2 regions of the Raoultella sp. genome follow, and region 1 is predicted to be linked to the other one. Evidence: predicted binding sites of a transcription regulator. Region 1 holds the regulator's gene; the other holds the start of a gene.
The links. The regulator PurR, encoded in region 1, represses purine synthesis genes. The targets are predictions, from matches to a motif close to CANGCAAACGTTTGCNTG.
Positions count from the first base shown of each region.

Region 1 (4,805 bases):
GTTGGACCGTAGCCCATTTCATGGAGAATAAACGGCGACCCGGTCAACCAGGCAAAAAAGCTGGCGGAGCAGGCGGCGTAAATCAGTACGTTTCCGCTGTATTCGCGTGAGCGCAGCAGCGTCATAAAAGTCAGTTTTTCGCGGACGTCACCCTGCGGCCTGACGATCGGCTTCAGGCGTAGGGCGGGGACCATCAGCAGCAGGGCGATGGCAAAAAGGGTAGCAAAAATAGCCTGCCATTCCAGATGGGTGAGCAGCCAACTGCCGAGCAACGGTGCCAGCGCTGGCGATAAGCCCACCAGCGGCATAATGGTGGCGAAAATACGGTTAGTGTGCTGAGCGGGGTAATAATCCGTGACCATCGCCTGCCAGGTCACCGCTGCGGCACAGACGCCGATTGCCTGAATAAAGCGCAGCACCAGCATCAGGGTGGCATCACGCACCCACAGCATCCCCAGACAGCTGATAGCGAAGATAGCCAGCCCGGTCAGCAGAATTGGTTTACGTCCGTAGCGGTCCGAGAGCGGGCCCCAGAACAACTGTCCGATGGCGAAGCCGGCGAGGAACAGACTCAGGCTGGCGCTGACCGATGCCGCAGAGGTATTGAGATCCTGCTGAATAGCCGAAAAGGCCGGCAGATACATGTCGGTGGCCAGGAAACCCAGCACGCTGAGTCCCGCCAGCCACACTAAAAATCCTTTCCCGGGTTGTTGCATAACATTCTCTTATAGATGCAGATATGATGCCGCAGAGTGTAGGGAGTGCATTCTGGCTTGTGAAACGCTAATATTTGCTACATGCATTCAAAATTTTTGCAGGCAGAATATGTGGTCCGAATACTCACTCGAAGTTGTTGATGCTGTAGCCCGCAACGGCAGCTTTAGCGCAGCGGCGCAGGAACTGCACCGCGTACCTTCGGCGGTCAGTTATACTGTACGTCAGTTGGAAGAGTGGCTGGCGGTACCGCTGTTTGAACGCCGCCATCGCGATGTCGAATTGACCCCCGCCGGGCTCTGGTTTTTACAGGAAGGACGATCTGTTATCAAAAAAATGCAGATCACTCGCCAGCAGTGTCAGCAGATAGCCAACGGTTGGCGCGGTCAGCTGTCGATAGCCGTGGATGACATCGTTAAACCAGCCCGTATGCGGCAGATGATTGTCGATTTTTATCGTCACTTTCCGGATGTCGAGCTGATTGTTTTTCAGGAGGTCTTCAACGGCGTCTGGGACGCGCTGGCCGACGGACGCGTGGAACTGGCTATCGGAGCAACCCGTTCGATTCCGGTAGGGGGGCGCTACGCCTTTCGTGATATGGGGATGCTGAGCTGGGATTGCGTGGTGGCGAGCCATCATCCGCTGGCGCAGATGACCGGGCCGCTCAGCGATGACGTGTTGCGCAACTGGCCGTCGTTGGTCCGGGAAGATACCTCTCGCTCATTGCCGAAACGCACGACCTGGCTACTGGATAACCAGAAAAGGGTGGTGGTGCCGGACTGGGAATCATCGGCCACCTGCCTCTCGGCGGGATTGTGCGTAGGAATGGTGCCGAGCCATTTTGCTCGCCCCTGGATTGACCGTGGCGAATGGACCGTGCTGGCGCTGGAAAATCCGTTCCCGGACGCTGCGTGTTGCCTGACTTGGCAGCAGAGTGACGCCTCACCGGCCCTTTTGTGGCTGCTGGATTATCTGGGGGACAGTGAAACGTTAAACCGGGAGTGGCTACGGGCGCCGGAATAGACATAGCCGGCGCCGCACGATTGATTAGCGACGGTAATCGACGAACGGGCCGTCGACGACGGAGCGGCGCTCTACCAGTCGCGGGTGAACCTCGATCGACTGGGACTCTTCACGTTTGTTGACGATACGATCCATCAACATATTGAAGGCCGCTTCCCCCAGCGAATCTTTCGGCTGATGGATGGTGGTCAGCGCCGGGCTGAAATAGCGGGCGTTACGCACGTTATCATACCCGATCAGCGAAATGTCCTGCGGTACGCGCAGACCCATCTCATCCGCAGCACAGATTGCGCCCATCGCCATGATATCGCCGCCGCAGAAGACCGCCGTCGGGCGATGCTGCTGGCTGAGGATCTGCTGCATTGCACGGTAGCCGGATTCAGGCTCGAAGTCCCCCTGAACAATCCAGCTTTCCGGAACGGCAATCTGCGCTTCTTCCATGGCTTTCATAAAGCCGGCCAGGCGCCCGGCGCCGGTGTTACGTTCCAGCGGGCCAGGGATCACGCCGATCTCGCGGTGGCCGCGTTCGACCAGGTAGCGCCCGGCCATATAGCCGCCTTCGAAGGCGTTATCGATCACCGAATCGGTGAAGTCGGCTTTGGATTCACCCCAGTCCATGACCACCATCGGAATATGGCGGTACTCTTCCAGCATGCGGAGCACCGATTCCGGGTATTCAGAACACATAACCAGCATGCCGTCGACACGCTTTTGCGCCATCATCGACAGATAGGCCTGCTGTTTTTCGGGATCGTTCCACGCATTGCCCAAAATCAGAGTATAGCCTTTCTGGAAACAGCTCTTTTCTACAGATTCAATAATCTCAGCGAAATAGGCCGCTTCGCTGCTGGTGGCCAGCAGACCGATCGATTTGGTGTGATTAACCTTCAGGCTGCGAGCAACGGCGCTTGGAGAATAGTGCAGCTCTTTGATCGCCGCCCACACGGCGTTGCGGGTTTCTTCCGCCACGAAACGGGTTTTGTTAATTACATGTGATACTGTTGTAGTGGAAACGTTTGCGCGCTTCGCTACATCTTTAATTGTTGCCATTACTTCTCACTCCAGACCTTGACCTGATCGTCTGATTATCGATACGTAAACGTTTGCCTGTACACACCCTGAATACAATTTTCAACATTGCATCACGTCGGGAAAACGACACAGAACGACAGGAAGGGGTCAATGGCCGATACGCTTTCAAATTAGCGTGGGATTTTGTCCGATCTTGCGGCAAAGGGGAAGAGCAAAAATGTGCATCACCCTAAAACATGGAAGATTTTTGTGCGATATTGTGCAAAAATGAGCAAGCTCACTTTTCGTGTGGGGATAACTGGGGAGAAAAATTGATGGATACCGATTTAAAGTTTTCGCTGACGACAACGATTATTGTCCTGGGGCTCATCGTGGCCGCCGCCCTGACCGCGGTACTGCACTGATTTATCCGGGGGAGAGGCCCCTTTCCCCCGATATCCCGCCATTATTATCAATTTCGCAAAAATCTTTTGCCATTTCGTTTACTTTTGTTTTTTTGTGATTGATGTCATGCTTTTGACTTCTGATGAGATACCGTTGCCGATGACGGTCTGCTGGAGTCATTGAATGAAAATCAACTTTCCCTTGTTAGCGCTGGCGATAGGCGCGTTTGGTATTGGTACCACGGAGTTTTCCCCGATGGGGCTGCTGCCGGTGATTGCCAAAGGCGTCGACGTGTCAATTCCGGCGGCGGGAATGCTGATCAGTGCTTATGCGATCGGCGTGATGGTCGGGGCGCCGCTAATGACTTTGCTGCTCTCTCATCGCGCGCGCAGAAATGCACTGATTTTTCTGATGGCGATCTTCACGCTGGGTAACGTCCTCTCCTCAATGGCGCCGGATTACACTACGCTACTGATTTCACGCATTATCACCAGCCTTAACCACGGAGCTTTCTTCGGCCTCGGTTCGGTGGTTGCGGCGAGCGTGGTGCCGAAACACAAACAGGCCAGCGCGGTGGCGACCATGTTCATGGGGTTGACCATCGCTAATATTGGCGGCGTTCCGGCGGCGACATGGCTTGGCGAAACCATCGGCTGGCGGATGTCGTTCCTCGCGACGGCAGGTCTGGGACTGGTGGCGATGGTTAGCCTGTGGTTCTCGTTGCCTCAAGGCCGCGCTGGTGAACGTCCGAACGTAAAACAGGAGCTTTCCGTGCTGGTTCGTCCGCAGGTGCTCTCCGCGCTGCTGACGACTGTGCTGGGGGCCGGTGCCATGTTTACCCTCTACACCTATATTTCACCTGTACTGCATACCATTACGCACGCCTCGCCGCTGTTTGTCACCGCCATGCTGGTGTTGATTGGCGTCGGCTTTTCGCTGGGTAACTATCTGGGCGGTAAATTCGCCGACCGTTCCGTCTCCGGGACGCTGAAGGGATTTCTGCTGCTGCTGATGGTTATCATGCTGGCAATTCCGCTGCTGGCGCAGACGCAACTGGGGGCCGCTATCAGTATGGTAGTCTGGGGGGCGGCGACTTTCGCCGTGGTTCCGCCGCTGCAAATGCGGGTGATGCGGGTAGCCCATGAAGCGCCGGGGCTCTCTTCGTCGGTCAATATCGGGGCATTTAACCTCGGCAATGCGCTGGGCGCGGCAGCCGGCGGTGCGGTGATTTCCGGCGGGCTGGGCTATGCCTTTGTGCCGGTGATGGGGGCGATAATTGCCGGGGTGGCGCTGCTGCTGGTGCTGGTTGGCGGGCGTTCACAGCCGGAAGAGGCGTTGGTCGAACCGTAGGTATATTCGCAGAAGGGTTGCCCCTTCTGCGTTCGCGTTTTAGGCCGCCAGATTGGCCGCCACAAACTTCCAGTTTACCAGCGCCCAGAAGTGCGCCAGATAGTCAGGACGGGCGTTACGGTAGTCGATGTAATAGGCATGTTCCCAGACATCCACGGTCAGCAGCGGTTTGGCGTCGCCGGTCAGCGGCGTGCCAGCGTTGCTGGTGGAGACAATGCTCAGGCTGCCATCGGCATTTTTAACCAGCCATGTCCAGCCTGCACCAAAGTTCTTCGCTGCCGCGTCGGTAAATTTCGCTTTGA
Region 1 is NZ_JBCNNS010000080.1:9,656-14,460, reverse strand. Features, by position in the region: gene punC (purine nucleoside transporter PunC) at 1-716, opposite strand, end outside; gene punR (DNA-binding transcriptional activator PunR) at 826-1,737, shown strand; gene purR (HTH-type transcriptional repressor PurR) at 1,762-2,787, opposite strand; gene cydH (cytochrome bd-I oxidase subunit CydH) at 3,084-3,173, shown strand; gene ACZAHD_RS14715 (MFS transporter) at 3,337-4,503, shown strand; gene sodB (superoxide dismutase [Fe]) at 4,543-4,805, opposite strand, start outside.

Region 2 (4,805 bases), on a different contig from region 1:
AGCACCTCGACAACACAACACAACGCTTCGCTGTAATCTGACTACGGGACTCATACTATGACCGACAAAAAATATATCGTTGCGCTCGACCAGGGCACCACCAGCTCCCGGGCCGTTGTGATGGATCACGATGCCAATATCGTCAGCGTGTCGCAGCGTGAATTTGAACAAATTTATCCGCGTCCAGGCTGGGTTGAGCATGACCCGATGGAGATCTGGGCGTCACAAAGCTCCACGCTGGTTGAAGTGCTGGCAAAAGCCGATATTAGCTCCGACGAGATCGCCGCTATCGGCATCACCAACCAACGTGAAACCGCCATTGTGTGGGAACGGGAAACCGGTAAACCGATCTATAACGCTATCGTCTGGCAATGCCGCCGTACCGCAGAGATCTGCGAGCAGCTCAAACGTGACGGCATGGAAGAGTACATTCGCAAGGCCACCGGCCTGGTGGTTGACCCGTACTTCTCCGGCACCAAGGTGAAATGGATTCTCGATCATGTGGAAGGCGCCCGCGAGCGGGCAAAGCGCGGCGAACTGCTGTTCGGAACCGTGGATACCTGGCTGGTGTGGAAAATGACCCAGGGTCGCGTCCACGTAACCGACTACACCAACGCCTCGCGGACCATGCTGTTCAACATCCACGATCTGGACTGGGACGACAAAATGCTGGACGCGCTGGATATTCCGCGCGCGATGCTGCCGGAAGTCCGCAAGTCTTCCGAAGTTTACGGTCAAACCAACATCGGCGGTAAAGGCGGCACGCGTATTCCTATCGCCGGTATCGCCGGTGACCAGCAGGCAGCGCTGTTCGGCCAGCTGTGTGTCAAAGAGGGGATGGCGAAAAACACCTACGGCACCGGCTGCTTTATGCTGATGAATACCGGGGAAAAAGCGGTAACCTCAACGCATGGTCTGCTGACTACGATCGGCTGCGGCCCACGCGGGGAAGTGAACTATGCGCTGGAAGGCGCGGTCTTCATGGCTGGCGCCTCCATTCAATGGCTGCGCGATGAAATGAAGCTGATCAACGACGCCTTCGATTCCGAGTATTTCGCGACGAAAGTGAAAGACACCAACGGCGTGTATGTGGTTCCGGCCTTTACCGGCCTCGGGGCACCATACTGGGACCCGTATGCGCGCGGCGCCATCTTCGGCCTGACGCGCGGCGTGAACGCCAACCATATTATTCGCGCCACGCTGGAGTCTATCGCCTATCAGACGCGTGATGTCCTGGAGGCCATGCAGGCAGATTCAGGGATTCGTCTGCACGCCCTGCGTGTCGACGGCGGTGCCGTGGCCAACAACTTCCTGATGCAGTTCCAGTCCGATATTCTGGGCACCCGCGTAGAGCGCCCGCAAGTGCGTGAAGTAACGGCGCTGGGCGCAGCTTACCTCGCAGGTCTCGCCGTTGGCTTCTGGCAAAATCTGGATGAGCTGCAGGAGAAAGCGGTGATTGAGCGCGAGTTCCGCCCGGGGATCGAAACCACCGAACGTAACTACCGCTACAACGGCTGGAAAAAAGCGGTGAAACGCGCGCTGGCGTGGGAAGAACACGACGAAGCCTAAGGTTTGGGCTTAATCCCGGATAAGGCGCTTATCGCGCCTTATCCGGGCGCCCCCCAAAACCGCACGACACCGTAGCCCCGGTAGGCGCAGCGCGACCGGGGAGAAGTCAGGGGCCGTAGGAAAAAGCCGGGCGTTCCCGGGTGGCATTAACCGGAGGCCGCCCGCGATGGGTTCAGGAATGGGGTATTTTTCAGGAAAGGGACATTCTGGACGAGCTGTCTGCCCAACAGCAGCACCAATGTTGCGGCAACGAGCGTCGATAAGGTATCGAGGTGAAACATAAAAAGAGCGCCTTAAAGGCACATGATCCATTCATACGCGTCGGTATTCCCGGTATCGATTACTTCTCATCTTGCGGAATCGAAGGGGAATTTTAAGTAGAATCACGCAAAAAATGACATAAAAGGATATTTTTGTTTCAATATTGATGCAATAAATTATACAAAATGTTAATTAATAATCACCCCAGGTTTATTGTATAAATATTTCTCAGCAAACAATGGCAAACGTTTGCTTTTGCACTACAGTCCGATAAAATTCCCGCTTTGCCACCTTGGGATTGTTTGTGATGTCCGTTAACACCGCCGATTCAGAAGCTGCGCAACCGGTTGCGCATAAAACAACCAGCGAATTAATCTACCGCCTCGAAGACCGCCCGCCGCTGCCGCAAACCCTGTTCGCCGCCTTTCAGCATCTGCTGGCGATGTTTGTCGCGGTCATCACGCCGGCGTTGTTAATCTGTCAGGCGCTGGGCCTTCCGGCTCAGGACACACAGCACATCATCAGTATGTCGCTGTTCGCATCCGGTGTGGCATCCATCATTCAGATTAAGGCCTGGGGACAGGTCGGGTCCGGCCTGCTCTCTATTCAGGGCACCAGCTTTAACTTCGTCGCTCCGCTGATTATGGGCGGCACCGCGCTGAAAACCGGCGGCGCCGACGTGCCAACGATGATGGCCGCGCTGTTCGGCACCCTGATGCTGGCAAGTTGCACAGAAATGGTCATCTCGCGCATCCTGCACCTGGCCCGACGGGTTATTACGCCGCTGGTCTCCGGGGTCGTGGTGATGATTATCGGTCTGTCGCTGATTCAGGTCGGGTTGACCTCCATCGGCGGCGGCTACTCCGCGATGGCCGACCATACCTTCGGCGCGCCAAAAAACCTGCTGCTGGCGGGCATCGTTCTGGCGCTGATCATTATTCTTAACCGCCAGCGCAACCCGTATCTGCGCATCGCGTCCCTGGTTATCGCCATGGCGGCAGGATATCTGGCGGCCTGGCTGCTCGATATGCTACCAGCCAACAGCGCCCCGACGAACGACAGCCTGATTATGGTGCCTACCCCGCTCTATTACGGCCTGGGTATCGACTGGAACCTGCTGCTGCCGCTGATGCTGGTGTTTATGATTACCTCGCTGGAAACCATCGGCGATATCACCGCCACGTCTGACGTGTCGGAACAACCGGTCTCCGGCCCGCTGTATATGAAGCGCCTGAAAGGCGGCGTGTTGGCTAACGGCCTGAACTCCTTTGTCTCCGCCGTCTTTAACACCTTCCCGAACTCCTGCTTCGGCCAGAATAACGGCGTGATTCAGTTGACCGGCGTCGCCAGCCGCTATGTCGGCTTCGTGGTGGCGCTGATGCTGATCGCGCTGGGGCTGTTCCCGGCAGTCAGCGGCTTTGTCCAGCATATTCCGGAACCGGTGCTCGGCGGCGCAACGCTGGTGATGTTCGGTACTATCGCCGCATCCGGGGTACGTATCGTCTCCCGCGAACCCCTGAACCGCCGGGCGATTCTGATTATCGCCCTGTCGCTGGCAGTTGGTCTTGGCGTCTCCCAGCAGCCGCTGATTCTGCAGTTTGCCCCTGACTGGCTGAAGAACCTGCTCTCCTCGGGGATTGCCGCCGGCGGCATCACCGCGATTGTTCTGAATCTGATTTTCCCGCCAGAGAAAAACTGATCCTCTTTGACGCTCCGGCCGCGCGATGCTGGCCGGGGCGCAAGTATCATTAACCGCTCATCATCTCATTACACAATTCCTGTCTTGAGGATTGCGCATAATTCGGGCATAACAGCCTTATGTGCCTCGCTCAGGATCGAAGACCATGAAATTTCTAAGAAAGCTGATTCTCTGGCTGCTGATTGCCCTGCTGGTGGTGATTATTGCCGCTTACTTCCTGCTGCAAACTCAGTGGGGCGGGCGCCAGGCCAGCGCCTGGCTAAGCGACGGTACCGGCTGGAAGGTCTCTTTCAACAAAATGGAGCATAATTTCTCCTCGCCAATGCACCTGAAACTGCAAAACGTCACCCTCGGCCGCGACGGTAAACCTGCGACTCTGGTGGCGCAAACGGTGGATATTGGTTTTAGCAGCCGCCAGTTTAGCGACCCGCTCCATGCTGACGAAATCGTCCTCAGCGATGGCACGCTGAATTTATCTCCTTCCTCTGCGGCGCTGCCGTTCGCCGCCGACCGTTTACAGTTGCATAATATGGCGTTTAACAGTCCGGAAACCGGCTGGTCGCTGAGCGCGCAGCGTGTCGACGGCGGCGTCAGCCCCTGGGCGCCGGAAGCGGGCAATGTGCTGGGTAAAAAGGCCCAGATTCAAATGAGCGCAGGCTCGCTAAACCTGAACGGCGTTGAAGCCAGTAACGTGCTGATTCAGGGAAGCCTTGATAATGGCGAAGTGACGTTATCTACGCTGGGCGCCGATATTGCACGCGGGACGCTGACCGGCAACGCCAGACGCAACGCCGACGGCAGTTGGCTGGTAGATAATCTACAGCTCAACGAAATTCGCCTGCAGAGCGATAAATCGCTGGCAGAATTCTTAGCCCCGCTGACCAGCTTCCCTTCGCTGCACATTGGCCGTCTCGACATGACCGATGCCCATCTGCAGGGGCCGGACTGGGCGGTAACCGATCTCGACCTTAACCTGAGAAACCTGACACTGAGCCAGGGCGGATGGCAAAGCGATGACGGCACCCTGTCGATGAACGCCAGTGAATTTATTAACGGGTCGCTGCATCTTCTTGATCCCATCGCCAATGCAGAATTCTCACCGCAGGGCATCGCGCTGCGCCAGTTCACCTCGCGCTGGGAAGGCGGGATGGTGCGAACCTCCGGTAACTGGTTACGCTCCGGTCATGCGCTGGTGCTAGACGACACTGCCTTTGCCGGGCTGGAATATACCCTCCCTGCCAACTGGAAGCAGCTATGGATGGAGCCGTTGCCGACG
Region 2 is NZ_JBCNNS010000034.1:15,219-20,023, reverse strand. Features, by position in the region: gene ACZAHD_RS08475 (MIP/aquaporin family protein) at 1-36, shown strand, start outside; gene glpK (glycerol kinase GlpK) at 58-1,569, shown strand; partial or broken gene ACZAHD_RS08465 (sodium/glutamate symporter) at 1,723-1,850, opposite strand; gene ACZAHD_RS08460 (nucleobase:cation symporter-2 family protein) at 2,138-3,529, shown strand; gene ACZAHD_RS08455 (AsmA family protein) at 3,675-4,805, shown strand, end outside.
Region 2: a site for PurR is predicted at 2,069-2,086, ahead of ACZAHD_RS08460 (nucleobase:cation symporter-2 family protein). Genes of this name have one in related genera too.